DNA from 2 places in the Paenibacillus sp. FSL P2-0136 genome. Region 2 is predicted to be linked to the other one. Evidence: a T-box and tRNA genes for the amino acid it is inferred to sense, from the RefSeq annotation. Region 2 holds a T-box; the other holds one or more tRNA genes.
The links. The T-box of region 2 lies ahead of lysS (lysine--tRNA ligase). A T-box ahead of a tRNA ligase gene usually reads a tRNA of that ligase, here a tRNA-Lys.
Positions count from the first base shown of each region.

Region 1: it has a tRNA-Lys gene. The T-box ahead of lysS (lysine--tRNA ligase) is inferred to sense a tRNA for this amino acid. The anticodon was not compared.

Region 1 covers NZ_CP150244.1:2,075,686-2,091,663, forward strand. Annotated here, with positions in the region: gene NYE26_RS08595 (ATP-binding protein) at 1-1,303, shown strand, start outside; gene NYE26_RS08600 (response regulator transcription factor) at 1,431-2,159, shown strand; gene pstB (phosphate ABC transporter ATP-binding protein PstB) at 2,320-3,075, shown strand; gene phoU (phosphate signaling complex protein PhoU) at 3,156-3,815, shown strand; gene polA (DNA polymerase I) at 3,964-6,636, shown strand; gene mutM (DNA-formamidopyrimidine glycosylase) at 6,688-7,530, shown strand; gene ytaF (sporulation membrane protein YtaF) at 7,709-8,410, shown strand; gene coaE (dephospho-CoA kinase) at 8,420-9,016, shown strand; gene NYE26_RS08635 (lytic transglycosylase domain-containing protein) at 9,016-9,579, shown strand; gene NYE26_RS08640 (alpha/beta-type small acid-soluble spore protein) at 9,679-9,897, opposite strand; gene nrdR (transcriptional regulator NrdR) at 10,063-10,536, shown strand; tRNA gene NYE26_RS08650 (tRNA-Ala) at 10,789-10,864, shown strand; tRNA gene NYE26_RS08655 (tRNA-Lys) at 10,874-10,946, shown strand; gene NYE26_RS08660 (transcriptional regulator) at 11,427-12,074, opposite strand; gene NYE26_RS08665 (hypothetical protein) at 12,364-12,519, shown strand; gene NYE26_RS08670 (hypothetical protein) at 12,542-13,015, shown strand; gene NYE26_RS08675 (TetR/AcrR family transcriptional regulator) at 13,230-13,823, shown strand; gene NYE26_RS08680 (hypothetical protein) at 13,863-14,315, shown strand; gene NYE26_RS08685 (LysR family transcriptional regulator) at 14,312-15,193, opposite strand; gene NYE26_RS08690 (tautomerase family protein) at 15,304-15,690, shown strand; gene NYE26_RS08695 (carboxymuconolactone decarboxylase family protein) at 15,720-15,978, shown strand, end outside.
Region 2 covers NZ_CP150244.1:3,288,729-3,304,706, reverse strand. Annotated here, with positions in the region: gene NYE26_RS13830 (HAMP domain-containing sensor histidine kinase) at 1-883, opposite strand, end outside; gene NYE26_RS13825 (response regulator transcription factor) at 870-1,550, opposite strand; gene NYE26_RS13820 (ABC transporter ATP-binding protein) at 1,580-2,362, opposite strand; gene NYE26_RS13815 (ABC transporter permease) at 2,629-4,980, opposite strand; gene NYE26_RS13810 (alanyl-tRNA editing protein) at 5,130-6,302, opposite strand; gene NYE26_RS13805 (GNAT family N-acetyltransferase) at 6,306-6,740, opposite strand; gene NYE26_RS13800 (TSUP family transporter) at 6,764-7,528, opposite strand; gene NYE26_RS13795 (NUDIX domain-containing protein) at 7,557-7,991, opposite strand; gene NYE26_RS13790 (YebC/PmpR family DNA-binding transcriptional regulator) at 8,350-9,069, opposite strand; gene lysS (lysine--tRNA ligase) at 9,164-10,726, opposite strand; T-box leader at 10,835-11,101, opposite strand; gene NYE26_RS13780 (hypothetical protein) at 11,414-12,646, shown strand; gene NYE26_RS13775 (GNAT family N-acetyltransferase) at 12,661-13,110, opposite strand; gene NYE26_RS13770 (5-methyltetrahydropteroyltriglutamate--homocysteine S-methyltransferase) at 13,517-14,635, opposite strand; gene NYE26_RS13765 (LysR family transcriptional regulator) at 14,651-15,583, opposite strand; gene NYE26_RS13760 (phosphodiester glycosidase family protein) at 15,711-15,978, opposite strand, start outside.

The DNA.
Region 1 (15,978 bases), 1.2 Mb from region 2:
GAACCGGGCGTGGATGATCATGGCAGGGGGGCTGGTGCTGCTGTTCATTGCCGCAACCTTGGTGAGCTACAAGGTGGCTTCCAGTATGACCTCACCGCTGGAGCAGATCACCAGAGTGGCGCGGCGGATTACTGATCTCGATTACGATGCCCGGGTGCCCATGAAGCGCAAGGATGAGATCGGCCAGCTGGCTACAGCCATCAACGCGATGGCCGACAGTCTCCAGGCCCAGCTGAAGACTATCCGCGACAATGAGGACCTGCTGCAGAGCGTACTCGACAATATGACCGGCGGCATCGTGATGATCAATGCTGAAGGGGAGATTGCCCTGCTCAACCGGGCCGCCGAACGGCTGCTCGATGTGAAGCACAGCGAGATGACTGGACATTCCTATAAGGAGATTAAGCATCATTATGAGCTTACCCGGCTGATTGATGATGGAGTGTCCGCGGGTGAACCTATTCACGAGGAGCGCAGCATCTATAATCCCGTGGAGCGGATTGTGCGTCTGGATGGGGTGCCGATGATTCAGGATGGCTGCTCCCGGGGCATGCTGTTCCTGCTTCAGGAGGTTACAGAGATCCGCAGACTTGAGAAAATGCGCAGCGAATTCGTCGCTAATGTCTCCCATGAGCTTAAGACCCCTGTCGCTGCGGTAAAAGGCTTCGCCGAGACCCTCCTGGGCGGGGGGGTTACGGATGAGAAGACGGCGCGTTCGTTCCTGCAGATTATTTACGATGAGAATGAACGTCTGAACCGCCTGATCGGCGACATCCTGGAGCTGTCCAAAATCGAATCCAAACGCGTTCAGCTGGAATGCTCCCCGGTTCATCTAATCGAATTCTTCGACTCCGTGCTGGAGACGCTCAGCAAGGTAGCGGAGAAGAAGAAGATTACACTTAGCTCGGATGTGCCTGCGGAGCTATTCATTGAGGGAGATGAAGACAAGCTTCGCCAGATCTTCATGAATCTGCTCTCCAATGCGATCAACTACACCCAGGACGGGGGGAATGTCAGAGTCACCGCAGTGAGCATCCAGAAGAAGGATGGCACCGAGAGCGTACGCTTTACAGTCAGTGATACGGGGATGGGGATTCCGCGCAAGGATCTGCCCCGGATCTTTGAACGCTTTTACCGGGTGGACAAAGCCCGCTCCAGAAGCTCCGGCGGAACCGGCCTCGGTCTATCCATCGTGAAGCATCTGGTTGAGCTGCACCGCGGGTCAATTAACGTTGAGAGCGATCTGGGCATCGGCAGCTCGTTCATCCTTGAACTGCCGCTGCTGCAGGAAGAGAATCTATAACCCTGCGGATCATAACGGATCAATAGAGAATAAATTTATGATTTTACACCAAGTTAACATTGTGGTGCTATGATGTGCATGTGTGCAGTTTTGTAAAATTAATAACCTATAAAAGACGGGGGAACCTATGGCACAACGATTGCTTGTCATTGAAGACGAACCGACACTGGCCCGGCTGCTGTCGTACAACCTGACACAGGAAGGCTACGAGGTGACGGTGGAGGATCATGGAACGGCAGGATATGACCGTGCGACTAGAGAACCTTTTGAATTGATCGTACTGGATCTGATGCTGCCCGGCATGAACGGCATTGACATTCTGGATAAATTACGTGGACAAGGCATCCGCACACCGGTTATTGTGCTGACGGCCAAGAATGCGGAAGAGGATGTCGTCCGCGGGCTGAAGTCCGGGGCGGATGACTATATTACGAAGCCCTTCGGCGTATCCGAGCTGCTGGCGCGGGTCAGCGCTGTACTGCGGCGGATCTCCGGTATTGCCGAAGAAGCTCCGCCCGAGACGGCGGTGTCTGCATCGACGATTATTCTCGGACAGCTGGAGATCTACCCCGAGCGTTATGAAGTCTCGCTGGGCGGACAGAGCATCAATCTGCGGCCGAAGGAATTTGAAGTACTGCTGTATCTGGCCCGCAAGCCGGGCGTTGTCCTGACACGGGATGATCTGATGAATGCGGTCTGGGGCTTCGACTATATCGGAGGCCAGCGTACCGTCGATGTGCATGTCAGCTCCCTGCGCAAGAAGCTGGAGCTTGACCCTGAATCCGTGCATATCGATTCCATCCGCGGCGTGGGCTACAAGCTGGTTGTCAACAAGAAGAGAACACCGGTCATTTAACATGACGGTGTTCTTTTCTCACAAGATAAGGAACTTCTCCTCCGGCATTGTCTAACTGTACAAGGATTTTTACACTGCGTTAACAATTCTCTGGAGCTCTATTTACACTGAAAGCTTATCATGGGGAACGAAGATGATGAGAAGGAGACAACAGAAACTAATGAAATCCATCATTGACATAGAGAAGCTAGATCTCTACTATGAGTCATTCCATGCCCTGAAGAAGGTGGATTTGCAGATTCCGGAGAAGCAGGTGACTGCGTTTATCGGACCCTCCGGCTGCGGGAAATCCACCCTGCTGCGTACCCTTAACCGTATGAACGACATGATTCCCGGAACACGTATTGAAGGTAAAGTGAATATCGGCGGCAAAAACATCTACAGCGACGAGATTGAAGTGGAGAGTCTGCGCAAGCAGGTGGGGATGGTGTTCCAGCAGCCCAATCCTTTTCCCAAGTCGATCTATGATAACGTGGCTTATGGCCCGCGTCTGCACGGTGTGAAGAGCAAAGCCGAGCTGGATGTCCTGGTAGAGCAAAGTCTGCGCCAGTCTGCACTCTGGGAGGAAGTGAAGGATTTCCTCAAAAAGTCGGCCTTAAGTCTGTCCGGAGGCCAGCAGCAGCGTCTCTGTATTGCCAGAGCCCTTGCCGTACAGCCGGATATTCTGCTGATGGATGAGGCAACGTCTGCGCTCGACCCGGTGTCCACACTCAAGATTGAGGAACTGGTCCAGGAGCTGCGGGATAAGTATACGATTGTAATGGTCACGCATAATATGCATCAGGCCGCCCGGGTATCGGGACGCACAGTATTTTTCCTGAACGGTGTTATTGTGGAGGCTGCGGACACGGAGCTGCTGTTCTCGAACCCTAAGGATTCCCGCACAGAAGACTATATTTCCGGCCGCTTCGGCTAAGAATGGCTGATTCGTAAGTCTTAGGTTCACTCTTGTTCACCCGATATGACCAAATGTTTGTGAGGAGGATCACTTTCGATATGATTCGCAGAAAAGAATTCGATAAAGATCTGGAAGAACTGCGCTCTCTGCTGCAGCAGATGGGCGAGCATGTAACGGATGCCCTGGATGGTGCGATATTGGCCCTGCAGACCCTTGATACGGTACGGGCTCAGGAGATTGTCAAAGCCGACCTGCGGCTGAACGCCATGGAAGACCGGATTATGGAGATCGGCTCGCGGCTGATCATCACCCAGCAGCCGGTGGCGAAGGACCTGCGGCGCATTATTGTAGCCTTCAAAATCTCCAGCGATCTGGAACGTATGGGCGATCTGGCACTGGATGTAGCCAAGGTAACGATGCGCATCCAGGGACAGCAGCTGATTAAGCCGCTCGTGGATATTCCGCGCATGGCTGAGCTTGTTACGATCATGACCACGGAGGCTATTCAGTCTTATCTGGACGAGAATACGGATCTGGCCTACAAAATGGCGCAGGATGACGATCAGGTCGATGGACTGTACAGCGCGATGATTAACGAACTGTATACTTATATGGTTCAGAAGCCTGAGACAGTGAATCAGGCGATGCTGCTCACACTGGTTGGCCGTTACATTGAGCGGATTGCCGATCATGCCACGAATATTGGCGAGAGTGTAGTGTATCTGGTTACAGGTAAACGTCCGGATTTGAACCAATAACAGTATAGACTGCCAGAGGCAAGCCTTCATTCCGGGGGCTTGTTTTTTATTTGGCATAAAGCGGCGATTCGTGGCAGAGCCATTTCGTCTTGGTGCGGAGCATATGTTACTATGTAAGGAGAAAGCAAGAAAAAGGCGAGGTGCTAGTGTGGACAAGCTGATACTCATTGATGGAAATAATATCATTTACCGGGCGTTCTTCGCCATGCCGCCGCTGACGAATACAGCGGGACAGCAGACGAATGCGGTATACGGTTTCACGACGATGCTGCTGCGTCTGCTGGAGGAGCATAAACCGACACATATGATTGTGGCCTTCGACGCGGGGAAGATTACCTTCCGGCATGAAGGCTATGAGGAGTATAAAGGCGGGCGCCAGAAGACCCCGCCGGAGCTGTCCGAGCAGTTCCCGCTGCTCAAGGAGCTGCTGAAGGGTCTGGGGGTTCCGCAATTCGAGATTGCAGGCTACGAGGCTGACGATATTATCGGCACCATCTCCAGGGAAGCGGATGCCGCCGGCCGTCAGGTGATGATTGTGTCCGGGGATAAGGATATGCTGCAGCTGGCTTCCGAGCATACCACCATAGCGCTGGTGCGCAAGGGAGTTACGGAAGTGGAACTTTACGGACCTAAGCAGATCCGTGACAAATATGATCTCACCCCAGAGCAGATCATTGATCTGAAGGGGCTGATGGGCGATGCCAGCGACAATATTCCCGGGGTGCCGGGAGTCGGGGAGAAGACAGCGCTTAAGCTGCTCCAGCAGTTCGGATCGGTGGAGGGCGTGCTGGCCGGAACCGGTGAGCTGAAGGGCAAGATGAAAGAGAAGCTGGAGGAGCACGCGGACAGCGCCGTCATGAGCAAAAAGTTGGCGACGATCTACCGCGAGGTTCCGCTTGAGCATACGTGGGAGGATATGGTCTTCAGCGGGATTAACACGGACACGGCTGGGCCTGCGCTCGCCAAGCTGGAATTCCGCTCGCTGCTGGAGCGCCTGTCGCTGAGCGCCTATTCACATGCGGCGGACGGCAGCCTGACGGGTTCCCCTGTGATGGAAGCCGAAGAGCTTAATATTACAATTGTTGACGAAGACGGAATAAGCGAGCTGGTTCAGGCACTGCCGGGCATCTCCGCCCTGCATGTGGAATCTAACGGGGAGAACCCGCACCGTGCCGAAGTGATCGGTCTGGGGCTGTCTTCGCCGGAGCAGCATTACTTTGTGCCTTTTGCCCTGCTGAAGAGTAAGGCGGCAGCACCCCTGCGGGACTGGCTCGGTGACGGGCAGGCGCCGAAGAGCGGGTATGATCTGCACCGTGCCGATTTGGCGCTGCATTGGCAGGGGATTGCTTTTGCCGGAGCCGCTAACGATGTTCAGCTGGCCGCCTACCTGCTGGACCCGACCGAAGCCAGCCAGAATCTGAATGACCTGACCACGAAATACGGCCTACCCCGCTTGTCGCCGGATGAGGATGTCTTCGGCAAAGGGGCCAAATATAGAATTCCTGAGCTTAAGATTCTCGGTGAGCATGTCGCCCGTAAGAGTGCGACCGTGCTTGGCATTGTACAGAAGCAGCAGGAGGAGCTGGACAAGACGGACATGACCGGTCTGTTCCAGGACCTGGAGATGCCGCTGTCGCGGATTCTCGCCGATATGGAGAAGCAGGGCATTGCTGTTAACAAGGATGATCTCGTCCAGCTCGGCAGGGAATTTGAAGCCCAGATCTCCCGGCTGGTCAGTGAGATCTACTCCGCTTGCGGAACCGAATTCAATCTTAATTCTCCGAAGCAGCTGGGCGAGGTTCTGTTCGTGAAGCTGGGTCTGCCGGTCGTGAAGAAGACGAAGACCGGGTATTCGACGGATGCCGAGGTACTGGAAAAGCTTGCGCCTTATCATGACGCTGTGCGCCTGATTCTGCAATACCGTACCATTGCCAAGCTGCAATCCACGTATGTGGAAGGCCTGATGAAGGAAATCTCGCCGGAGACCGGCAAGGTACACACCTTTTACCGGCAAACGATTGCGGCCACGGGCCGGCTCAGCAGCCAGTTCCCGAACCTGCAGAACATTCCAATCCGGCTCGAAGAGGGCCGCAAGATCCGTAAGGTGTTCGTGCCCTCCGAGCCGGGCTGGTCGATTCTGGCGGCGGATTACTCGCAGATCGAGCTGCGTGTGCTGGCGCATATCTCAGGTGATGAGCGGATGAAGGAAGCTTTTGTCGAGGATATGGATATTCATACTAAGACCGCCATGGATGTATTCGGCGTTCCTGCCGAGAGTGTGGACAGCAATATGCGCCGCTCCGCCAAAGCAGTTAACTTCGGGATTGTGTACGGCATCAGCGATTACGGGCTGTCTCAGAACCTGAACATTCCGCGTAAGGAAGCGGCCCGGTTCATTGAGCAGTATTTCGAGGTGTTCCAAGGTGTGCGCCGTTACATGGATGATATCGTAGTCGAGGCCCGTAAGCAGGGGTATGTGACTACGCTGCTGGAGCGGCGCCGTTATCTGCCGGAGATCAATGCGAAGAACTTCAATCTTCGGTCCTTCGCAGAACGTACGGCGATGAATACGCCGATTCAGGGAACCGCTGCGGATATTATCAAGCTGGCCATGGTTCATATGGACAAGGCGCTGCATGAGCGCGGCCTGAAGAGCCGGATGCTGCTCCAGGTACACGATGAGTTAGTATTCGAGGTGCCGGAGGAGGAGCTGGAGCAGATGAAGCAGCTGCTGCCCGAGGTGATGGCCGGAGCGCTGCAGCTGTCTGTTCCGCTGAAGGCAGAGGTAAGTTATGGCAGCAACTGGTACGAAGCGAAATAGGCTCCCCGCACATGGCAGATATCCGGTATAATGGAGTGGAGGTGAGCCATGATGCCGGAATTGCCGGAAGTCGAAACAGTCAGAAGAACACTTAATGAGTTAATTACAGGCAAGCAGATAGAGCATGTCACCGTCCGGCTGCCGCGGATCATTCAGCGCCCGGATGATATTCAGGCCTTTGCCCATATGCTGGCAGGCCATACAGTGGTAACGGTTGAGCGCAGAGGCAAGTTCCTGCGTTTCGTATTTGACGGGCTGGTGATGGTCTCCCATCTGCGGATGGAGGGCCGTTACGGGGTGTACCGTGAGGGCGAGCTGCTGGACAAGCATACGCATGTTATTTTCCATTTCACAGATGGGACGGAGCTGCGTTATACGGATGTGCGCCAGTTCGGGACGATGCATCTGTTCCAGCCGGGAGAGGATCTGCAGCTGAAGCCGCTGAACAAGCTGGGGCAGGAGCCGCTGGATGCCGATTTCACGCTGGAACGGTTCAAGGAGATTGTCGTTAAGCGGAGCACCAAGATCAAGCCGCTACTGCTCAATCAGGAATATATAGTAGGTATCGGCAATATTTATGTAGATGAGTCCCTGCACCGTGCAGGCATCCACCCGGAGGAGACCGCGAAGTCCCTCTCGGAGGATCAGCTGGCCAGACTGCATCATGCTATTGTCGCAACACTGACGGAAGCAGTGAATGCCGGAGGCTCCTCCGTGAAGTCATATGTCAACGGCCAGGGGGAGAGCGGGAGCTACCAGGATCAGCACAAGATCTACGGACGCAAGGATCAGCCGTGTGCCACCTGCGGCACGCTGATTGAGAAGAGTGTGGTCGGCGGACGGGGAACGCATTATTGTCCCAGCTGCCAGCCGGTACCTGTACTGATTCTGTAATATTTATTTAGAGTCAGCGCCGCATTTACAGCCCGTTTCCAGGCTAGTTACATCTGAGTTATAACCGTTATGTATAAAGGCAGGCACTTCCTGCCCGTCCCGCCCATATAATGTGTGAAGATTGCTGATTATGGCGAATCGGAGCTCCGGCTCCGGTTCTTCACGGGAGGGATTGCGGGTGCTTAGCCCATTGTTGTCACTGCTGTTGCTTGCGTTTGCGCTTAGTCTGGATGGATTTGGTGTAGGCATTACATATGGACTGCGTAAAATGAAAATTCCCCTGCTCTCCATTATCATTATCTCGCTCTGTTCAGGGGTCGTCATTTATGGTTCTATGCAGGTCGGCGTGCTGCTGGCAAAGGTAGTCTCCCCGAATGCCGCTTCCAGTGTCGGAGCGGTTATTCTCGTCTTAATGGGCTGCTGGTCCCTGTTCCAGATGCTGACACAGAAGGAGAAGGAGCAGGAAGAGGCTGCGCCCGGGCAGGAGATCAGGAGGGAGACGGCTGCTGCCGCACAGAGTGCTGAGGCAGAGCTGAAGCCGGCTGTATTCTCGCTGGAGCTTCGCCATCTGGGCGTGGTTATACAGATTCTCCGCACGCCTTCTTCCGCCGATATGGATGCCTCGGGGAGCATCTCCTCCATGGAAGCTATGATCCTGGGGATCGCGTTGTCGCTGGATGCCTTCGGTGCCGGCCTTGGTGCGGCACTGCTCGGATTCAGCCCGTGGTCCACCTCGCTGATGATCGCTGTATTCAGCGGGACCTTTTTGCTGATGGGAATGAAGACAGGACTGAGATTATCAGGCAGCTACTGGATGAAGCATGCCGCTGCGCTGCCCGCGATATTATTAATTGTAATGGGTATAATGAAGTTATTATGAGGTGAGTACATGATTATAGGCTTAACCGGAGGCATCGCTTCGGGAAAAAGCACCGTGTCTGCACTGTTTGTCCGCAAGGGAGCTGCACTGGTGGATGCCGATGTCATCGCCAGAGAGGTGATGCTCCCCGGGCACCCGGTGCTGGCGGCGGCGGTGGAGGCTTTTGGAGACCGCATTCTGCTGCCTGACGGTTCGCTGGACCGGGCAGGTCTTGGCGAGATTGTCTTCCGGGACCCGGAGGCGCTCAAGACACTGAATAACCTGACCCATCCGGCAATACGCAGGGAGATCAAGGACAGGATGTATACGCTTGAACAGGAGAATCCGCACCGGCTGGTCATTGTGGACATTCCGCTGCTCTACGAATCAGAGCTGGATTCCTTGTTTGATCAGATTATTGTGGTCTATGTTCCGAGGAGGGTGCAGCTAGCCCGCCTCATGGAGCGCAGCGGAATGAAGCTGGAACAGGCTGAGGACCGGCTGAGGTCCCAGATAGATATTGAACTGAAGCGCAGGAAAGCGAATTATGTGATCGACAATAGCGGTGATCCTGAATCTGCCGAGCTTCAGGTTGGACGTCTGTGGGACAGGCTGGGCCTGATATGATGAAGTGGCTGCGCAAAAAAAGAGTCCTGCTGCTGCTGTTCATAGGCTTCACCGCGATCCTGTTTCTTGGCTCCAACTGGATGTCATGGTTTTATCCCATTTATTATAAAGCAGAGATCCGCCAGCACAGCCAGACGTATGAGATGGACCCATTCCTGGTGGCGTCCATCATCCGTGTGGAGACCAATTATAAGACCGGCCGCGAATCCAAAAAAGGCGCACTGGGGCTCATGCAGCTCATGCCGGATACCGCCAAGTGGGCGCTCGAAAAGGCCAAGCTCCCCGAAGTGTCGCTGGAGCGGCTGAAGGAAGAGCCCTCCTCCAATATTGAACTGGGCACCTGGTATTTGTCTACGCTGTCCAAGCAGTTCGACGGCAACCGTATAGCGGTCATAGCCGCCTATAATGCCGGACCTGGTAAGGTGCAGAGCTGGTTGGATGAAGGGCAATGGGACGGAACAGAAGCCTCTGTGAAGGACATTCCGTTCGGTGAGACCCGTCACTACGTACAGCGTGTAATTTATTATTATGATCAATACACCGAGCTCTATAGTGAGTTCTAGGGTGCTTGTTACTTCTGCTGCTGTTATGTAAAAAGAAGCATCAAACGGCCGGAGGCCGTTCGATACTTCTTAGGCAAGCTTATGTCGTGTGAGCAGGTATTATTTGTACTGACCTGCCAGTTGCTGTTCAGCCAGGGTTACAAGACGTTTAGTGATGTAACCACCGATCGAACCGTTTTCGTAAGAAGTTTTATTGCCTTGGTATCCGTCTGGGGAGAGGGTGATACCTAGTTCCTGGGCAACTTCATATTTCAGTTGTTCCAAGGCACCGCGTGAGTTTGGAGCTACCAGGTTATTGGAGTTGTTATTTTGGCTCATTGCTGTTCACCTCCTATCGGTTGGTAACTGTATTATGTGCCGGACATGTCAGATTCATAACAACAAATAAACGGTGTTTTCTGGAAATTAAATGATGCCCGCATAGCCCTTGTGTATCAAGGGACGGGGCCTGACCATTCTAATGATGAGGAAGTGAAGAAGCTTATGAAATGTCCTTACTGCGACCACACCAATACCAAGGTCCTGGACTCGCGCCCGGCCAACGAGAATAAGTCCATTCGCCGCAGGCGGGAATGCGAGCTGTGCAGCCGCCGTTTCACCACCTTCGAGATGATTGAAGAGACCCCCCTGATTGTGATCAAAAAAGGCGGCAGCCGTGAAGAGTTCAGCCGTGACAAAATCCTCCGCGGCCTGATCCGTGCCTGCGAGAAGCGTCCGGTCCCTGTAGAGCGCCTGGAGGTCATCGTATCTGAGGTGGAGAAAAGCCTGCGCGGCATCGCTCTCGCCGAGATCGAGAGCCGCCAGATCGGCGAGCTGGTCATGGAGCAGCTCTACCCTGTCGACGAGGTAGCCTACGTCCGCTTCGCGTCCGTGTACCGCCAGTTCAAGGACATTAACATGTTCATGAAGGAACTGAAGGGACTGCTGTCCAAGACTGAGGAGCTGGACGGGCTGTAAGCTTTGCCGTTTAGAAGTGAAGGATTCGATTGGGGTAGTGGGGCTGGCCTTGAGGTTGAGAGGTCAGCTCCCGGGTGGAGCGTCTTGTATCAAAATTAATTTCGGAAAAGTGTTGACACTGAAAGCAGATTTCTGTATTATATAGAAGTCGCCTACGAAACACATTGATGAATAAGCGACTTGAGCTTCTCGCTCAGATCAGATTTTAGAATACATAATGTAATTCTAAATTGGAAAAATTGTAAAAAATATGGGGCCATAGCTCAGCTGGGAGAGCGCATCGCTGGCAGCGATGAGGTCAGGGGTTCGATCCCCCTTGGCTCCACCAATTTCATACGGACTCTTAGCTCAGTTGGTAGAGCAGTAGACTCTTAATCTATTTGTCCAGGGTTCGAGCCCCTGAGAGTCCATCACATGAAGAACGGCAGAGATGCCGTTCTTTTGCTGTTTCAGGGGATACGGATGATTAAGTGGGGGAATAAGCAAGAGTTGAGGTCTATTCCCGAACCGTGAACCCCCGAACCGTGAACCCCCGAACCCCGGACCCCGGACCCCAACTGCGAAATATGGTTTCCATCGATATCCTTCGGTTCAAAATGTGTCTAAAGGACTGCTACGGACCCCACAGCCCTTATGTTCTTTATTCAGCATAATTAAAAGGGCTAACGGACCATATCGCGCTTATTGCTTTTTCACCATCCATATATGAGATGAAATCTAGTAAATAGCGCCATCTGAGTCCGTAAGCTTGGGAAAATTGTGCTTTTTGTAGAAATAGGTGCGCCTCGGTCCGTTACAGCTGATTGATACCTCTACTTCTCACGCTCACAGCCACGGAATTCAAGTGTTTTTACCATATCAGCTTTATAATTCATGCTCCTAAACATACGTTAAACTCTAAGCTGATATGTCCGATAACGCTGCTGTCCTCCGGCCACATCCAGTAACTGTTGTTCGACCAAATGATGCAGAATTCGTCTGGAGTGCCTATCCGTTACCCTGAGATGCTTAGCAAGCTCGAAAGGTGTGAATGCCCTGAGCAGACGTCTTGCGTAACGAAGGGTCTCCGCTTCCAGCCAAGTTAATGTGGAAGAAACATCCGTCGCAATGAATTTGCCGATAAAAGACAACACCAACTGTTGACATTGCTTGGGTTCTTCGATAATCGAAGGATAAGCAATAGGAAGAAAAGTCCAACTATCAAGGGCCAGTAAGCAATGCCGGCGGCATAGATCCTTGAAGCGTCTGACATCCAGATCTCTGGCGTGAGGTCCATAGCCTTGAATCCCAATCCCGCCTTTTGCATCTCCAGGTATATAAGCCAAGTCCAGATAGCGGTACCCGTTATTGAAATCACGCACTTCCCATTCTGGAAACAAATGATCGAAATTACCGATTGCCGGAAACCATACCTTGCGGAGAAATTCAACTGTTCCGTGTCCTAATCCTTTGCTAAGTAGCTCCTTGCGCCTGTGGTTGCTCTCATTCTTCAGATTGCTAACTAACCATTCCTCGTACTGCTGCTCAAATCGCGGCATCCGTACTCCTCCTCGAACGCTCAACTTAGCGTTTATTTTTCCCGCAAAAAAGCCGCCTCAATACTCAACCCTCTCCAAGAATCTAACTCGGAAGGGGCAGAGCATTACAAGCGGCGTGTGCTTCACAACCTATGTTTCTTATTATAGCGCTACAAATCCAGGAATCAATAAGTAGTTACAGAGGTTCTAATCGTGCAGTATACTATAGAGGATTTATATTTTTGTTTTCTTTTATTTATTGTTTGCATGTATATTATCCTTAAATCCTCATAGGAGGCTGAAATCAAACATGCTTGTGCCAAAAAGAATGGATAAACAAACAACTAGTGAGCTAGCTGAAGATGACTATTCAATTGACGATATTCTGGAATCTGAAGGTATACTGACGCCTAATGAAGCAAAAAAACTGTACAATGAGGTTCGGAGAATGCGTGAGGAAGAATGAATTGATAAAAGGGGAGAGTCCGATGACCATGAATGAACAAGCCAGATTATTCAAAGTAACCTTAAGCGACTGGAACGGTGCGGTGCGTGGTCGGCCTACCCGGAAGATTGCAATTTCTGCAAAGGCGTCGCTGTACGATCTTGCGGCAGTTACGATTGAATCTTTTGATTTTGATCTGGATCATGCCTTTGGATTCTATGATAATCTCAAAAACTGGACACGCTCTGAGGAAGGCTATGAATCATTTGCTGATGTGGGGGCGGGGGATAGGTTTCCTGGAGTGCAAAAAGCGAAAATCAGTAAAGTTTTTCATACCCCCAAACAAAAGATGCTGCTCCTATTCGATTATGGCGATGAGTGGAGAATGATTGTTCAATATCTGGGAGAGACTGAAGTGAAGCCGGGACAAAAACTGCCTATGGTCACGGAGATCGAGGGAGAGGCACCGGATCAATATAGCGGTTTTGATGAAGATGAAGAGGATGAAGAGGTATAACTGGATATACGATCCAAATCGGACAGGTATTAAAATCACGGGTGCGGGAGCCGGAGAAATGATGGAGGAATTAATCCACGTTATCCGAAACATTCCGAACCTTTTTTTATTTACACACTAATTTACAAACCAACGGTCGGTATGTATAATCAACAGTAATCATATTTTAAATTAACCCAATCTTAACTATGTAAGGCAGAAGAGGAGAATAGCAATGAAGAACGCAGACCGGCGGAAGCAGACCATCCGGCAGTTGTTGGATGCAACGAAGGAATTGCTGCGGGACAAGAGCTGTCATGCCATCACCTTAAAGGATATTATGGAGCAATCGCAATTATCTAAGGGTGCGATATTCCATTATGTAAAGAGTAAGGATGAGATTTTTGCCTGGGTGCTGGAGGAGCGTCTTGACGCTGTGAATGATCGTTTTGAGGAGGAAGTAAGAGGCAGCATTGATAAAAGCTTCGACGGGCCGATGCATGCCATCGCCAGAAGTCTTGCCGGATTGGAAGACAGCCATGAAGCGACTAACAAGGTGCTTCTATACCTGCTGGGCAAGGAGAATGAACCGGCGGTAGCGGAGGTGCTTGAGCATTTTCATGAGCGGTCGGTGTCGGTCTCCAGGCAGTGGATTATCACGGGGCAAAAGTACGGGGTGATTAAAGAAACGGTGAACCCTGATGAGACGGCGGAGCTGTTCGTTCTGCTGTCATTAGGTCTGCGTGTGCGGGCGTCCCTGCGCGCCTCTTCCGGGACCCTTTCTGCGAAAGAAATATCCGGTTTTATGGCTGGTATTCTGAAGAATTGAGATGAAGCAATATGAAGTAACAAGAAGGGGTGAGGTCAAATGGTTCCTTTTATAGCGCTTATCGTATCCTTTTTACTGTTCCGGGGAATAGGTCTACTAGGCTTGACGTATTGGAATGACTGGCAAACCGCCCTTCAGTGGGCTGTAGCTGTGATGCTGCTTCTCGGAGCTTCTGCCCACTGGGGACGGCGGCGCTCCGATTTGGTAAGAATGGTGCCGCCTTTTTTTCCGCAGAAAGAATGGATCGTGACGGTTACCGGGATGCTTGAAATTGCCGGAGCTATCGGCATCCTGTTGCCCGCTTTCTCAGCAGCTGCTTCTGTGTGTCTGATTTTACTTCTTATTGCCATGCTCCCCGCCAATATCTATGCAGCACGCATGAATATGACAATCGGGGGCAAGCCTGTGCCGAAATTAGCGGTCCGCGTAGGGATTCAGCTCATTTTTATCACTGCAGTGCTGCTCGCATCCCCGCTGCTCTTCCTGCCTTAACTGTGAATAGACTCCAGCTCCTCTTTTACAAATTGCATCAAAAGCTTCTTGGATGAGGAGAGATACTCATCGTTGCGTGATTGCAGCAGGCCTACGGGAATGGAGGCTTCCTTCAGCGTGACCTGGAGTCTCACCACATTCGGCGGTAACGGCGTAGATTCGAGGACGGCTCCTATAGAAGCGATCATCTGGACGAAGCCCGCAATGGCAGAGATTTGACTTACGGTATGCAGAAAGGGAGTTTCGGTGTACCGGGAGAACTGCTTCGATAATTGGGAATGATATAGACAGGTAGCTCCCCCGGCAATGATTGGATAACCAAGCAATTCCTCGAAAGCGATCTCATCTTTTGCGGCCAAAGGGTGGTTGTTCCCTGCGATAAAAGATATCCGCTCCTGATACAAGGGTTCGAAGTGATAGGAAGATAGGTCAACAGGCTCTCCACAGATGGCAAAATCCAATTGATTCTGAAGCAGGGCATGTGAGAGCGAAGCGGTGTTACCGATCACAAAATGGCAGGATACATTAGGCTTATGCTCCATGAACCGCAGCAGTGACTTTGGTAGTATCTGCTCTGTCAATGATTCCAGCCCTCCTATCCTGAGCGTTCCGATCTCCTCTTTTTGCAGAGCTTTTGCCTGGTCCGCAACATAGTTCCAATGTCGGATCAGACTGTCGATCTCAGCGGCAAATATTCGCCCCGAAGCTGTAAGCTCAGAATCCCAGCCCCGTTTGAACAGCTTGATGCCCACTTCCTTCTCCAGACGTTGAACCTGATTGGTGATTGTGGATTGTGCGTAGTTCAGTTTGGCGGCTGCTTTAGAGAAGTTTCCTTCTTGCAGGACGGTTTGAAATGTAGTTAGTTCTTTTAGGTCCATTAGCAGATATCTCCATCGGATAATTTGAATTTATGTATCATTTAATTCAATTATACAGAATAAGAGGCGGGGAGTACAATGAAGTTACACTAGTAAAGGAGTGAAATAACATGCCTTTTGTCAGAGTCAGTTACTTGGAGAACAAATACGATGACCAACAGCTGCCTATCATTAGCCGCGAAATTATGAGTGCTCTAAGGGAATATTTTAACGTGCCGCAAGATGATTTCTTTCAGGTATTTCATGCCCATAAAGCTAGCGGATTTTATTACAGTCCGAATTACTTAAACATAGAGCGGAGTGATGGGTTGCTCTTTATTCAAATTACGCTGAAATCCGGGAGAAGCAAGGAGCAGAAAAAGGGCTTTTACAGCAAGCTGGCCGAAATGTTGTCGAGCACCCTGGGCATCAGGAAAGAAGACGTCTTCGTCGTGCTGGTCGATACAGAATTCGAGGACTGGACGTTTGGCAATGGCATCGCACAGATGATTGAATGAATGTTCATATAAGGAAGAGAGGTATTGGAATGAAGCATCGGAGAATTGCATCGAATGCTCTTGAAGCATTTGGAGACATTGCTCCTTCGTTCGCCCGCTATTCGGAGGAGGTGCTCTTTGGGGAGGTATGGAGAAGGGAACAATTATCGCTTCGGGAACGCAGTCTCCTGACGATATCGGCCCTGGTTGCCGGTGGACTTACCGAGCAGTTGCCCTTTCATATCCGTCTGGCCCTGGAGAACGGTCTATCCGAAGAAGAATTGATCGAGGCAATGACTCACCTCGCCT
Region 2 (15,978 bases):
CCTTGCCGACCAGACCGCTAAGATAGAACTCTCCCGGGGCCACCTCTATATTCTGCAGAGAAGAGACGGAAGCGGTGATGATCCCGCCGATCAGCTGCTCCATTTGTTCTGCTTGCTGACCAATCAGCCGGGCGGCCGATTGCCGCTTGACTTCGCTGTCATAGAGGCCGTCCGCCAGGGCGCTGGCGTAGAGCCTGATCGTGGCGACTGGGGTTTTAAGCTCATGCGAGAGAGACGCGATCAGCGTCTGGCGGTCCTTTTCCAGGCGGAGATTCGTCTCTTTCTGGGTATCCAGTGTCTGCCGCAGCAGGTCCAGCCCCCACACGAACCGGCCGAAGTACCGGCTACGGTGCTCCTTCATACCTATGCTCAGCTGCCCCCTGGATAACTCATAAGGTAACTCCTGCAGAGTATGGAACGGCCGAAGAATCTGCTTACGGATGTAGAACAGCAGCACCATCACGGCTCCAAGCGCCGCCAGCAGGAACAGATCCAGAACCAGAAGCGCATGAACATCCGGCCCGGGCATCCGATAAGAGAACCTTAAGTATCCTGCGATTTGCTGATCCGCATACAAGGGCTTGACCATGAATTCATTGCTGTCCTCCACCTCGATACCGGCAAAAAAGCGCTGAACCTCATCCGGCCCCGCCTCCTTCCCGATCCAGCTTAAGCCGTTCACGTAGGTATACCTGTTCAGATCAGGCAGCAGTTCCTCCGGAGGAATTCCTCGCTGCACCTGCTCATAGATTCGGTTGATCTCTATCCGGTAAGCCTTCCCGGCCGTCCCTGTCTCCCTGGAGGATACATATCCATTAAGAGCCGCTATGAACGTCAGCCCGAGAAGTAACGCCCAGAGCATCAGCCTGTTAAATGCCTTCATATTTATATCCCACTCCCCAGATGGTAACGATGCGCCTTGGATCTTTGGGGTTATGTTCGATTTTGTCCCGCAGCTTGTTCATATGTACGGTCAACGTGGACGGCTCACTGAAGCTGTCTGCCCCCCATACCTGCTGGAACAGCCACTCCTTGCGCAGCGCTTTGCCCTTGTTGCTCATCAGCAAGACCAACAGCTCGTACTCTTTGGCTGTCATCCCGAGTAGCTGACCGCTTCTATATACTACTCTTGCGGTCTGATTCACTGTAAGTTCGCCATCCGTCAGCAGCAGCTTGTTCTCGTTCATCTCATAACTCCGCCGCAGGTGCGCCTTGACCTTCGCCGTCAGCAGAGGAGCCGAGAAGGGCTTCTCCAGGTAATCGTCCGCACCCAGCTCAAGCCCGATAATCTTGCTCTCATCCCCGTGGCGTGCGCTCATGATCAGAATCGGCAGATTGAACTTCTCCCTGGCGATTCTGCATACGGCGAAGCCGTCCAGCCCCGGCAGCATAATATCGAGCAGCAGCAGCTTGACGGCATTCGTCTCCAAATAAGCCAAGCCCTCTTCCGCAGAGGCCATACTGCATACAGAATATCCTTCCACCTGCAAAAAATCCTTCATCACCTCCGCCAGCTCCGCATTATCCTCAATGATCAGAATGTCCGCCACGGTTCTCTCCTCCTGCTGCTTGCAGCTTCTTACCAGCCCATCTCCATCAGCCAGCCGGTCAGGCTGCGTTCACGTTCCCTCGGACCTTGCTCCGGCATATATTTGCCCAGCACATGCTCGCCCTGAATATTTCCATCTACCATATACAGCACCTTATCACTCTGCGCGGCTACCTTCACATCGTGTGTAACCACCATCAGCGTTGTTCCTTCCCGGTTGATCCGGCAGAGCTCGGACATGACCTCCTGTGCGGCTTTGGAATTGAGCGCACCTGTCGGCTCATCTGCGAACAGCATAGCCGGCTTGTTGATGAGCGCCCGGCAGATGCAGGCCCGCTGCAGCTGTCCGCCGGACACCTCTGTAATGTCATGGCCCGCTGTCTCCATAATGTTCAGCTTCCGCATCAGCTCATCGGCATATTGATTCACCTCGCTGCGGCTGCGTCCCTGTCCGCCTCTCTTGCCGCTCAGCGACTCATAGCCTGATAGAATAATATTATCATAAACCGAGAGATTGCTCAGCATATGCATCTGCTGGAAGATGAAGCCCATTTTGTGCAGCCGCAGTTCAGCCATGCCCTTCTCAGAGAGCTGCGAGAGACTCTCCCCGTCAAAGACCACCTCGCCCGCCGTAAGCCGGTCCATCCCACTGACGGTATAGAGCAGCGTAGACTTACCCGAACCGGACGGCCCCATGATAGACACGAACTCCCCGGCATGAAGCGAGAAATTGATATTCCGCAGCACGTTATTCTGACTTTTATTGACGATATAGGTCTTACATAGGTTGGTTACTTCCAGTACTGCTGCCATTTCGCCACTCCTTCTTTTCTTTTAATATAAACGCTTGGATCTATTTACAAGAATCACAAAGTTATAAACATTGAGCTTAATCGTCGCTGCGGTGAACATTTGGACTTCCGGCCACTGTTAGGTTTGGATTTCCTGATTTGGACCGCTGCTCACGGTAGAAATCCAAACCTAAAGGCGGACGCTACCGCTCCTCCAGTTCCAAATTTCCCCTCCGCTCCTTTAGCTTTTTGTTATTTCCCGTGATTCTTATTCTAGAATCCAATCGCCTATTCCTTATTCATATTCCATATCTGCACACGCTTGATCTGGCCGCAGCTGGTATACACTGCCAGCATGACCACGGCAAGGATCAGCAGCGGATACAGCAGATAGACCTGAAGCGGAAGAATATTTAACTGGAGGCTGGTCAGTCCGAAGATCCGGAAAATGAGACCCAGCAGGCGGCTGCCTAGGGTGTTCGCAGCGATAACGCCCAACACCAGGGAGACGGACATAATAATCAGAATGCGCAGCGCCTGCCACCGCCGGATCGCGGCATTCGTGAAGCCGATGCTTTTCATGACAGCAATGCCGTGAACCTCCTTCGCAATCATCAATCGGACGAACAGGCTGGTGATGAAGAACGTAATGAGGCAGATGATAGCCGTAAGCAGCCCATTGATGCTGTGAAGCTGGCCCATGAAGCCGCCCGTGATCTCTCCCAGCAGTTCAAACGAGGTTTTGAAGCCTTGTTCCGGGAATTGCTGCTGAATTTCCTTCATCATCCCTGCCTTCGCTTGCTCCGGGGCATGGAGTTCGCCGGAGAACATGTAAGCGGGTATTGTCTTCAGCTCATAGTCCCGTGCAATCCAGACCGCATACCCCTCGTTAGAGATACTTTGGAACAGTCCGCTGATCATGAAGGTCCCCTGAACCCCGCCGATTTCAAAAGTAATATTATCGCCCACCCGCTTCCCGTATTTCCCGGACATGATGGTTGTAATCGCAATTTCATTCTTCAGGAGCGGGGCTGTCCCTTCCAGAATCTCAACAGATCCGTTCTGATCATTCTTCTGGCCGTTGATCCGCCGGTTGGCCTGCCCGTTATCGGAGATATATTTGGTACTTACCGTATAATTCGCTGTAAGCGTGACCTCGAAGCCCTGATCCTTCAGCCGCTTGGACAGGAGTGCCTTGTCCTGTTGGATCTTCTCAACGGGTTTCTCTGCCACGACGGTTGAGCTATAAAAATCCGCACCAATTGTACCTAAATATTCCAGGAACTTAGGAGTTACAATGGTATTGGTCAGATTGACCGGGATCAGAATGATCGCGGAGCTTAGGATCAGCGTCAGGATCAGCGAAGTGTAGCTCTTGAGCCGGTTCAGCACATCGCTCAGCGCGAGGAAGAACGGGGGCCGGAGGAAACGGCTTTTGTGTAAATGAATGCGCCGGGATGCCTTGAAGCGTTCGCCGGTCTGGCCTTGCCGGATTGCATCGATGGCCGAGGCCTTGTTAATCTTGCGCATGCAGAGTAAGCAGAACAGCAGAATGAATGCGATCATAACCACCGTGCTAAGCGCCGAGATCATTATATTGGTGCTGCCTCCGGGTAAAATCATATACTGCGAGGTTTTGCGGGACATCAGCGCAGTCAATGGGAGACTGATGCCGAGTCCGAGAACGCCGCCGAGACAGGCCAGCCCTGTATATTTTGTCAGGTAGAGCTGCTTGATCGCCCGGTTCCTGAACCCGATGGCCTTCATAACGCCAATCTCCTTGTATTCATCCTGCAGAGTGGAGACAATGGTGAAGCGCAGGGTCAGAAAAGCAATGAAGATCAGAAACACGCTAATTGCAAACATCATGGCCGAGATCATCCGGTCCGTCATATAAGTCATCTTGACCAGCGCCTTATCCACCTCGAAGCTGATGGGCAGATCACTGTTCGCAAAAGAAGATGATATCTCAGTAGACGCTACACCCGGTGCCGCCACGAAGCTCCATAGATTCATCCGTTTATCTTCGGGCACCAGCTTCTCTATTTCCTTGAAATCCTCTGCTGACAGCATGAGGCGCTTCAGTCCCAGCAGATCTGCCCCCATGAACGCATCCTTGAAGTAACCGTTCACCGTGAACGTTCTCGTAATCTCACCGAACTTAAGCTTCAGCTGCTCTCCCGGTACGATACCACTGCTTAGCATCAGGCTGGCCGGAAGACCGATCTCCCCTGGGCGAAGTGAATATCGCTCATTGTCTTCACCGAAGACCAGGTTCACCTGCTCAGGAATGGCGGACAGCACGAAGCTTACATTTCCCGAGAAGCTCTTGCGGCCTTCAGGCATCGTAACCTGATTCAGTAAGAGATTGAGCTGCCGTTCTGTATAAGCTGTCTCCACCTTCTTTTCCTGCTTGACCCAGTCTTCTACTGCCGAGTTATAGACGGGGTCATTGGCCAGCGTGATATTAAGATCCGCCACCTTGCTGGCTTCGATGAAGCTGCCCAAGGCGCTGGAGGTGGAATACATCAGGCTGGAGCTGCTTGCGGCTAGTGTGGAGGCCAGGATGATGAGGATCAGCAGAACGGTATTCATCACCTTTTTACGCCGCAAATCCTTTTTTAGAATAGTCAGGAACACGTTAATTTTCTCCCTTCGTCAAGCTCTGTCCTGATTATAAGACTTCAAATGTTAAATAATCCTTAAGTCGGTCCAATCCTTGCTTACCCTATGAAAACAGCAAAAAGAGCTACGGAATAAACGCTCCATAGCTCCTTAACTGCCCTACCTCAGAATTGCCCTTTAGCAAAATTGTAAAATGCCAGTGTGTCTTCCCATGCCGGGAATCCGGCCTGAGCCAGCTTGTCGCTGCCCCCGCCCTTGCCCTGGTATCCGCCCAGATGAGCCTTGAAAAATGCCCCGCACGAGAATTCCGCAGAGCCGCTATGCGCGAGTACGGCCTTATTCTCCGCCGCACTCAGCAGCAGCACCGGAAGGTCGGTCAACGCCGTCAGCTTCGCAGCCAGACTCTGTAGATCCTTAAGCGTTCTCCCGTCCGACATATGCGTGAGCACCCGGCTGCCCTCTTCCATAGAAGCTAACAGGTCCCGGGCCAGATAGCTGTCGTTCTGCTCCTTCACGGCAGCCAGCTCTGCTACCAGCAGCTTCTGCTCCTGCTCCCATTTGCTGATCCGGTCCATAATTTCGTCCTTGTTCGTATTGAATTTGGCCGACAACAGACTCAGGATTTGCATTTGATCGTTGAATTCCGCAAGCGCCCGGCTCCCGCATTTGAAGGTAATCCTGATATTGCCCTTCTGCTTCTCGGACCGCAGCAGCTTGATCATCCCAATCTCCCCTGTCGAAGACACATGGGTGCCGCCGCAGGCGTTATGCTCAACACCTTCAATCTCGACAATCCGGATGTCCTCCGTTACCTTAGGAAGCTTCACCAGCGGCAGCTTGGCCATTTCCTCTGCGGTCACGAAGTAGCTGGTAATTGCGCGGTTCAGATAGATCTGACGGTTCACCTCTTGTTCAGCCTCCGCCAGCTGCGCCGCAGATAGTTCCGGCAGATCAAGATCAATCGTGGCATAATCGCTGCCCAGGTGGAAGCTCTGTGTCAGTGCCTGATACAGCTCGCGGAATACCGCCGACAACAGATGCTGGCCGCTATGCTGCTGCATATGGTCGAATCTCCGGCTCCAGTCGATGGCGCAGTCTACTTCAGTCTGCCCGGGAAGCTGCGCTACTTTATGCAGTACCTCCTGATCCTCCAGCACCACATCCAGTACAGCAATCCCGCCGATGGTACCCGTATCGCAGGGCTGTCCGCCGCCGTGCGGGTAGAAGGTCGTCTCCGCAAGCGTCACATAGCTCCCGTCTTCACGCTCTATCGCGGAAGTGATCACGGTACTCCATTCTTGAATATAAGCTGAATCATAATATAGCTTCTTGGTCATCCCTTAAGCTCCTCCATTCGCGTCCGTTGCAGGTCCGAAGAACTTCTCCATGACCACGTAATCCTTGCCGCCTTTGCTGAACACTTCATCCGTTCTCTGCATGCCGAATTTCTTGTAAAAGCCTGCCTTGTACGTTCTGGCATTACAGAAAATCCGCCGCACCCCCGCCTTCTCCGCTTCCGCAAGAACCGTCTTCAGCAGCTTGCTGCCATAGCCCTGGCCCTGCTCCAGCTCCAGGGTAGCGAATTTGCGGAACTGTGCATCTGTGCCGTTGACGAAGAGGGATAACACAGAAACCAGACGCTCCCCCACATACAGCCCGTAATGCTTGCCTTGATCGTCATCTGCCAGCTTAATATAATCCGGCTCCCGCTCAGGCCACATCACTTCATGCCTAAGCTTCCATACTTCTTCCTTATGTATAAGCTTGATCTCCATCTCATCCACTCCATTAGTTGTGCTTAATGCATCGTATCCCATATTTGCTTGCCGATCAATATGACAGTGACTGTAATGAATAACGGCCGAATATACGCTGCCCCTTTGCGGATCGCCATCCGGGAGCCGACAATGGCTCCAATCACCATCGGAATCCCCAGAATCAGCCCGTGGGTGTAACTGACAGAGCCCAGGGCAATGAATGTAAGCAGGCTTGTGATGTTGCTGGCGAAATTCAGGATTTTGGCGTTGCCTGCGGCGGTGACAAATTCAAACCCCATCATCAGAAAAGCGAAAATCAGAAACGACCCCGTTCCCGGGCCGAAGAACCCGTCATAGAAGCCGATTATGAGCGCTGCCATGCTTCCCGCCAGACGTAATTTACCGTTGCTGGCAGAGAAGGTGGAGACGTCTCCCCAGGCTTTTTTGAACAAGGTGTAGATTGTAATGACCACCAGCATCACGATCACCAGCGGCTTCAGGAACTCGGAAGGCACCTGACGGACAGTCAGCGTTCCGGCCATCGCTCCAATGATCGACAGCGGGATCAGCGTCCGCACCAGCTTGAAATTGATTTTGCCGGAACGCACGAACGAGGCGGTGCTGGTCAGCGAGCACATCGAACCGGCCAATTTACTGCTGCCCAGCAGCAGCGGAAGCGGAATCCCTACCGCCAGCAACGCCGGAATCGCGATCAGTCCGCCGCCGCCCACTACAGAATCAATTAATCCGGCCAAAAATCCGCATACCACCAATATAAGAACCATACTGAGCGTCCAGTCTTCCATTACTGCGCCATCCCCCCGCTACTCTAATCTAATTCCATCCGTGAGCGGCATACCACACGCCGTCCCTGAATGTATTCCAGGCCTCCTGTACGAACGGGATGATATTCTCCGGCAGCGCATCCACCGGGAACCAGCTTACCTCATCGCATTTGTCAGGCTCCATGTTGCGAATCTCTCCGCTCCACTGCTCCGCCCTGAAAAAGAAATCCACCCGCTCATCCCCGGAGGTCCGCAGGTGCATCGTTCCGATCAGGGTAAGATCGGCGGGAGCTATAACCGCACCGCATTCTTCCCGGACCTCGCGGATGGCAGCGGTATGCAGCGGCTCGCCGCCATCCAGCTTCCCGGCAGGCAATCCATACTCCCCGTCATGATGTCCTGTATTCTTCCGTCTCAGCAGCAGGACTTGTCCGTCCTTAATCAGAAATACATGGACCACACTGACTAATCGAAAGACTTCCATTCCAATTCTTCCTCTCCATTCTCACTGAACAAAATCACCCTTACGGGTGAATGGGATTACCTGCGCGCTAATACAGTGTATGTTGTTTTCCACATACATTTAGGCCATACGCCAGCTTGGTAGCCAATGTATGTTGTTTTTCACATACATTTGGGCCATGTGCCAGCGTGATAGGCCATTGTATGTTGTTTTTCATATACATTTGGGCCATGCGCCAGCTGGTAGGCCATTGTATGTTGTTTTCCACATACATTGGGTCCACAACAGGAGGAAACTATAGTTTCCTGTACAACAACACGAAAGAATAAGCGGACAAGCCTGGAAATCGGCTTGCCCGCTCATTCAAGTTACCGCTATTCTATTCTTCCGAATCCACGTTGTGGTAGACCTGCTGCACATCGTCCAATTCTTCGAGCGCATCGATCAGCTTCTCGAACTGAGCCTGCGCATCTTCAGGAATAGCTACATAGTTCTGCGGGAGCAGCGTCAGCTCGGCTACGGTGAATTCCGTGATTCCCGCGCCGCGGAAGGCTTCCTGTACCGCATGGAACTGATCCGGCTCAGCATACACGATTACCGCCTCGTCTTCTTCCAGCACATCGCGGACATCCAGGTCTGCTTCAATCAGCAGCTCCATCACCTCATCCGCTGATTTGCCTTCTACCCCGATTACCGCTGTCGGATCGAACATATACGTAACCGATCCACTGACGCCCATGTTGCCGCCGTTCTTGCTGAACGTGGAACGGACCAGCGGAGCCGTGCGGTTGACGTTATTCGTGAGCGCATCGACTACAATCATCGAGCCGCTTGGACCGAAACCTTCATAACGCAGCTCAACGTAAGTCTCATCGCCGCTGCCCTTGGCTTTCTCCAGGGCACGGTCAATAATCGCCTTCGGTACATTGTAGGTCTTGGCACGCTCCAGAACGACCTTCAGCGCCCGGTTGGATTCCGGATCAGGCTCGCCCTTCTTCGCTGCAACATAGATTTCTACCCCGAACTTGGCGTAGACCTTACTTGTATTCGCATCCTTGGATGCTTTCTTTTCCTTAATATTATTCCATTTACGACCCATATCGTTACCGCTCGCTTTCCAACATTTGATTAAAAACAGTCTTGTATATTATACCTCTGTTCGATCTATCCCGTAAAGGGCAGTCCACACTCCTTCACAATTCGAGCAAATTCAGCATCCGCTCCGTTCCGGCTGCCTGAATCAGCCAAGGCAGACGAGGCCCCTCCTCTGCACCAAGCACCAGCTGATAGATGATGGTGAACAGTCTTTTTTGTTGGATGCGCATCGTCTTTTTGTCTTCATGATGGCAAATGGCGTAGATTTCGGTCATCCGCTGCGTCTCGTCCAGCTCCCTGCTCCGCAGCAGAATGCACAAGCTCCGCAGCCATCTCAGTTCCACTCCAGTAAGGGAGTGATAATATGCATAGTTGGGCGAAGCTTGGATCGTCACCAGCTTGTGCGGCATCCAGTTCCTAATCCAGTATTCCGCACGGTCCGCCACCCTCTGAAGCCGGAGTTCATCAATCTCCACATTATTTCTGTTGAACATCTCCCGGAGCCTTCCCCTGTCGAAGTTGATTAAGGGAAGCAGACTGGCTACCTGGCCGAAGCTAACGTTGCTTCCAGCACTCACCGGGGAGTCGCTTCGCAGAGACAGCTCCAGCGCACCTGCAAGATCGCCCGTTAGCGTGCCTGCCCGTGCTCCCGCAGCATACCGCTCGAACTCCGCATAGTTGCGCAGCACATCCTCATCCAGCCCGATATGAAAGGCGGCATTCGGCTGGTATTTGGCGAACAGGAACAGGATGTTCTCAGGGGCATAGACCTCTAGCAGATCATCTGGAGTGTAATTGTGCCCGGAGGAGCTGGACATTTTGGCGAAACTGCCTTTAATACTGATGAATTCATATGGCTCATACATGGGCGGCGAATACCCGTAGATCTGCTCTGCGATTACCGCAGCCACATTATAGCTTCCTGTCTCTGACGAATGATCCCGGCCTCCCGGCTCGAATACGACCTGCTCCTGCTGCCAGCGCATCGGCCAGTCGATTTTCCAGTGCAGCTTGATATTGTCCGCCTGCGGAATATGTACAGTATCGCAATGACCACAGCCGCAGTGGTAAGCCACGGTCTCCGCCGTGTCGTCGTAGTCCAGAATGGTGGTCGAGTCTTTGTCGCATTGCCCGCAATAGAGATGGATGGGATAGAATGCCGCCCGCTCATCCGCTGAACTCCCACCTGTCTTGAACGACATCAGGATATCGTAAATCTCTCCCCGGCGGCGCAGGGCGTGCAGAATTTGCGGATAATAACGGCCTGACTGGTATTCCCGGCTCTGATAAATGAACTCCGGCTCAATCTCAAATACCTGGAGCGCCTGCTCGAATTCCGACTCGAAATGTGCCGCATACGAAGCATGACAGCCATACGGACAAGGCACCTTCGAATATGGCAGCCCAATATACTGAGCGAAGCCGGGATCGATATGGGCCGGAACTTTACGAAACCGGTCGAAGTCATCCCACGAGAAAATAAACCGCACCTCCTTCCCCGCCCGCCGCAGCGCCTTCGCCACAAATGCAGTCGTTACCACCTCGCGGAAATTCCCGATATGAACGGACCCGGACGGACTGATCCCAGATGCACATACATACGTCTGCCGCTGCGGATGCTCCGCGATTAACCGGTTTGCAATTTTTTCTGCCCAATGCACAATGAATCACCTCTACTGATAGTATGAATCTTACTTGGAGCCTGCTTGACTGCGCTCGGAGCTGCCCGCCTGTGAACGCAAAAAAGCTCCCGCCCTCAAGATCAATATCTTGAGGACGAGAGCTTGGATAAGCTTCGTGGTACCACCTCTGTTCACGGACAAGTTGCCTGATCCGCCTCTTCGGGTACGGCCATGACGCTTATACCCTATCTCTGTAACGGGAGAACCCGGCATACCATCCTTGGACCCTTGTGCCCAATTCCCTATGCAGCTCGGAGACTTTTTTCAGATCAGGCGCTTCGCTGCTCCCTTTCACCACTCTGGAGCTCTCTGTGAACGCTGCCGCCTGCTTACTCTTCTCTTCATCGCTTGTTGCTGTAAGTTGTTATGTGCAATAATACTTCGGCAGGGAGGGCGGTGTCAATTACTTAGATCAAAATAATCTTGCAGAAACTTATAAAAGCTTGGCCAGCCTATTTCCAATTCTTATTTCATTCTTTTCAAACACATTTGTTTATAAATCCATATTTAATCACCATTTTTAGGTTATGTCAGTATGAATACAAGGTACCCGCCGTTTAAGCTTTCATTAACTAGATCACAAGAATCTAATTACAAGCATTGTCTAATTAAGGATGATATAGTAGATTCATATAGAAAGAGCTTCTACGAAAAGGAAGGGTTTGTTTGAAAAGAATACTAGGGTTACTTGGCTTGATTTTTATACTGATACTATGTAGTTGTGATGACCATGCCAAAAATCAAAAAACACAAGATTTGAAACAAACACTGCCCCCCAATACTACGGTTTCAAATGAAGCCATTTCAATTTATAACATCAACAATACAATAATCGGAAAAATCGAGCGTTATGGAGCGTTAGTGCTAACCGATGACAGTATCATCTACAATAAGATCCCAACGGGGTCTGTTGACTCAATATCCGAAATGGATTATTATCGTTACATTTTTAAAACAAAAGAAAATATAAAACTAGGTACAGTTAAACATTGGTCATATGAAGCTAAGAATGATACAACCATTATCGATAACTCTTTATACATGTTTGTCACAACTGGTGAGATATCGGATATTACAAGCAGAACACTTCGTCTCTATAAAATAGACTTAAAGAACAATACTATGTCCGTTGTTTTTTCTGAAACAGGCGGATTCCCCTATAACAGTATGACCGCTGTGGGCAACAAATTATTAATGGTTAGAGTAATCGCTGCTGGCGGTTCTGAGTTAGAAGAATATAATTCAGAAACGAAGGAGAGAAAGATTCTTAAGAAATTCGACTTTGATGACAAAGCAAATACAGGTGAAGCCATCCGGCAAATCACATCTGACGAGAATACAATTTCATTATTACGATTAAAAATAGACTCGGATGGTAAATCAAAGTTGTTTCTGGATGTATACGATCATGATATGAAATTCCAGAATAGCGTTGATGTGTCGACGATTTCACCCAATTCTACGGATGCGACACAGAGTGAATTACGTCAAGGGGTATCTAATTTTGTTGTTACAAACGATTATATCTACTATGCGAATTTTAGTATTACAAGATTTTTAGGAAAAATAAACAATAAATCTCTGCGCCCTATTATAGAGGTTAATCCGGAATTTGAAATGTCTTCAGAATCTGCAAAAAGTGAACTCTCAGGTTTATTTTATCAATCGTTTGGACAAAAAAATGACTTATATCTATTGAGTTACTCAAACGGCACAATTAGAAAAACTACGTTTAATGCTGATGACAAAAGGTATTATATGATTAATATTTCGAGATATCATGACAAGCTCCTAATCACAATGAGATATAAAGACCCCAACACCGGAGAGGAGCTTGAACCTAGATTGTACTATATAAGCATGTCAAATTTGAAATTTTCCGCAGCAACAGTGAGATAGAAGTTAATACCCTATTATTGATTAAGCTCCAAACAACGCACAACCTCACCGTCACATAACTCTTCACTGACCTTTTGGAATCCAAGCGACTCATACAACGACCCGGCAATCTGATTGTCGGGTCTATGTCCGATCATTAATCGGGTACACCCTTCATTTCGCATATGCTCGATTAACTTTCCCATGGCTTGTTTGGCATAACCCTGTCCTTGATGATGTTCATCAATCATAAGGGCTGGTATCCAGCAGTTACCGTCCTCATCGGGAGTTGTACAAAAGACAATAAATCCGGCCACTGCAGCTCCTGAATAGATAGCCCGCAGTTCAAACTCTTGTACAAATTTCGCTTCTGCAATCCAATACACCACAGGCGCAGGAAAAACACTTTCTTGCTCCTGCTTCACCTTTAACTGCGTACAATCATACCAGTTCTCGACCGATACAGGTCGTAGTTCAATAACCATGATATTCCCTCCAGAGATATAGCCTCAGTCTTGAATCCGCTCCCAACATTATACTGTAGAGGGAATCTCTACGGTTGGTACAGAATGGTTAAAGAAGAAGACTACAACTACATGCACACAGAACAACCCCACCCTCCGCAGCAAACAAATGGAATAACGTATCTTATTTCCCTCGTTTCTAATAGTTTCAGGTAAACAAATGGAAAAACAGCAACTACTGGATCGGGATATGCCGCTACAGCGGAATATGGGAGAAATTAAGTGTCGTTTATCCAACTGTTGTCCCGGCAAAGTCCGTTCATTAATCAGCAAGTGGAGGAAATCCACCTATGATCCGCCACAGCCCGCTGCCTAGCGCTCCCTCGCCAAAAAGGAGGATCGCCCCCCGGCAATCCTCCCCACTAACCTACACCCAAACCTCATTCGCCGTTTCAATCACCAGCCGCAGCTTATCCCACTGCTCTTCTTCCGTCAAAATATTGCCTTCCTCCGAGGAGGCGAAGCCACATTGTGTGCTAAGACACAGTTTGTTGATGTCTACGTACTGTGTAGCTTCTTCAATACGCGCGATGAGCTGCTCCTTGCTCTCCAGGCCGCCATGCTTGGTTGTCACCAGTCCCAGTACAACGAATTGGTCCCGGATGAAGCGCAGCGGCTCGAAGTCGCCGGAGCGTTCGTTGTCGTATTCGAGGAAGAACGCGTCCACGTTCGTATTCGAGAAAAGCTCCTCGGCGACCGGCCCGTACCCGCCGGCGGCGAACCAGGTGGAGCGGAGATTGCCCCGGCATACATGCAGGGCAATGGTCATGTCCGCCGGGCGGCTGGCAATGCTCTCATTAATCAGCCGGACGTAATCTTTTGCCAACTGATCCGGGTCAACGCCCCTGCTGCGCAGATGAGCACGATGTCTGCCGCTGCACAGCGTCCCCCAGGTGGTATCGTCCAGCTGCAGATAACGGCAACCGGCATCATAGAAGGCCTGAATCGCCGTCCGGTACACCTGAATGATATCTCCGTACAGCGTTTCGGTATCGGAATAAATCTCGTTTCCGTTATACTCCTGCACGAAATGAAACAAAGAGGGTGATGGAATCGTCATTTTGGCCAGCGTCTCTCCGGCCATCTGCTGCAAGGTACGGAATTCCGCGACCATGGGATGGTCCCCGAAGGCGATTTTACCGGTAATTCTGAAGCTCTCCGCCCGGTTCGTCTGCTCCTTGGAAGCGCCGGGAGTACCGCCAAGAGTGATCTTTCCAGTACCCTCAATCCCCAGGAAGAAGTCCAGATGCCACCAGGAGCGGCGGAATTCGCCATCGGTCACAGCCTTCAGCCCAAGCGCCTTCTCCTGCTGCAGCAGCTTTTCAATCTCTATATTCTCAATCTCCGCCAACTGTCCCGCAGTTAGCTCACCTTCCGCATGCAGGTTGCGTGCATTCTTGATCTCCTCTGTACGCAGGAAGCTCCCGACAATGTCGTAACGGAAGGGCGGTGCATTTCTTGTCGATCCGATCACTGGACTGCTCATACGTCCCTCCTGCTCTTATAGTAAGAAAGATTCAAGCTCGAAAACATTACCCGACACCAGATCATTCAGAATATCAATGTATGTAGACATAATCTCACTCGGTTTGCGGTCCTTGTGGGCGATCCAGCCGACAGAGAATACTTCCTTGCTGTCAAAAGGAATCGTAATCAGCCCCGCATCATCCAGCTCAGAGGCCATAATCCCGGTCCCCACGGTATACGAATCACTTCCGAGCAGCAAATGAGTCAGTGTGGCCCGGTCCGTCACCTTAATATTCTTCTCAATCTGCGTGAAGCTAAGCATCTCCTCCGAGAAATGCAGCGAGTTGTTATCCCCCTGCTCAAAAGTAATGTAAGGATACGGATGAATGTCCTCGGCCGTAATGCTCTCTTTTGCAGCCAAAACATGCCCTTCCCGCACATATACATGCGGATTCGTATTGAACAGCGGGGTGAACTTCAGGTTCCCGTCACTGAACAGCTTGTTCATGATCTTGTAGTTGCTCTCGTTGATATACAGAATCCCGATGTCGCTGCGCAGGGTACGCACATCCTCGATGATCTCATAGGTCTGCTTCTCTCTCAGGCTGAAATTGTATTCCTGCACCTTGCTCTCCTTCATCAGCTTCACAAAAGCATCCGTAACAAACGCATAATGCTGTGTAGATACCGAGAAATAGATCGGGCTGCGCTTCTTACCGGTATAGCGGTTCTCCATGAATTCAGTCTGCTCAATAATCTGCCGGGCGTAGCCCAGGAATTCCATGCCTTCCGCCGAGATGCTGATCCCACGGTTATTCCGTTCGAAAATCGTGATGCCAAGCTCGTTCTCCAGCTCCTTGATAGCATTCGAGAGACTGGGCTGCGACACAAATAGCCGTTTGGCCGCTTCATTCATAGAGCCGCTGTTCGCAATCTCAATTGCGTAGCGGAGCTGCTGCAAAGTCAAACCTTTTCCCCCTCCGATCATGGACTTCACCTGGCAGGTTCAGCAAAATAAGAATTTACTTGTTATCCTAGCACACCTGCCGCGTCTGATCTACTATTGATTATGAAGCAGGGGAACCTAGCGTATGTTACTGGGTGCGCTTCTTGCCTGCGTCGATCTTGGCCGGGTCCAGCCCTTCCCAGATATTCTTGATCTTCGCGTTCTCGGGGTCATCGAATACCAGGAATGCCGTCGGCAAGTAACGCTCTCCATACTGCGAAGAGGGCTTGTTGACAATCTCATTGTCCTTCACCAGCACCGTCGAAGATCCCCCGTCCAGATTGGCCGCGATGACCGCCCCATGCTTCAGCATAATCTGCTGCACATCATACAGGTTCGCCCCGATGCTGTAGCCC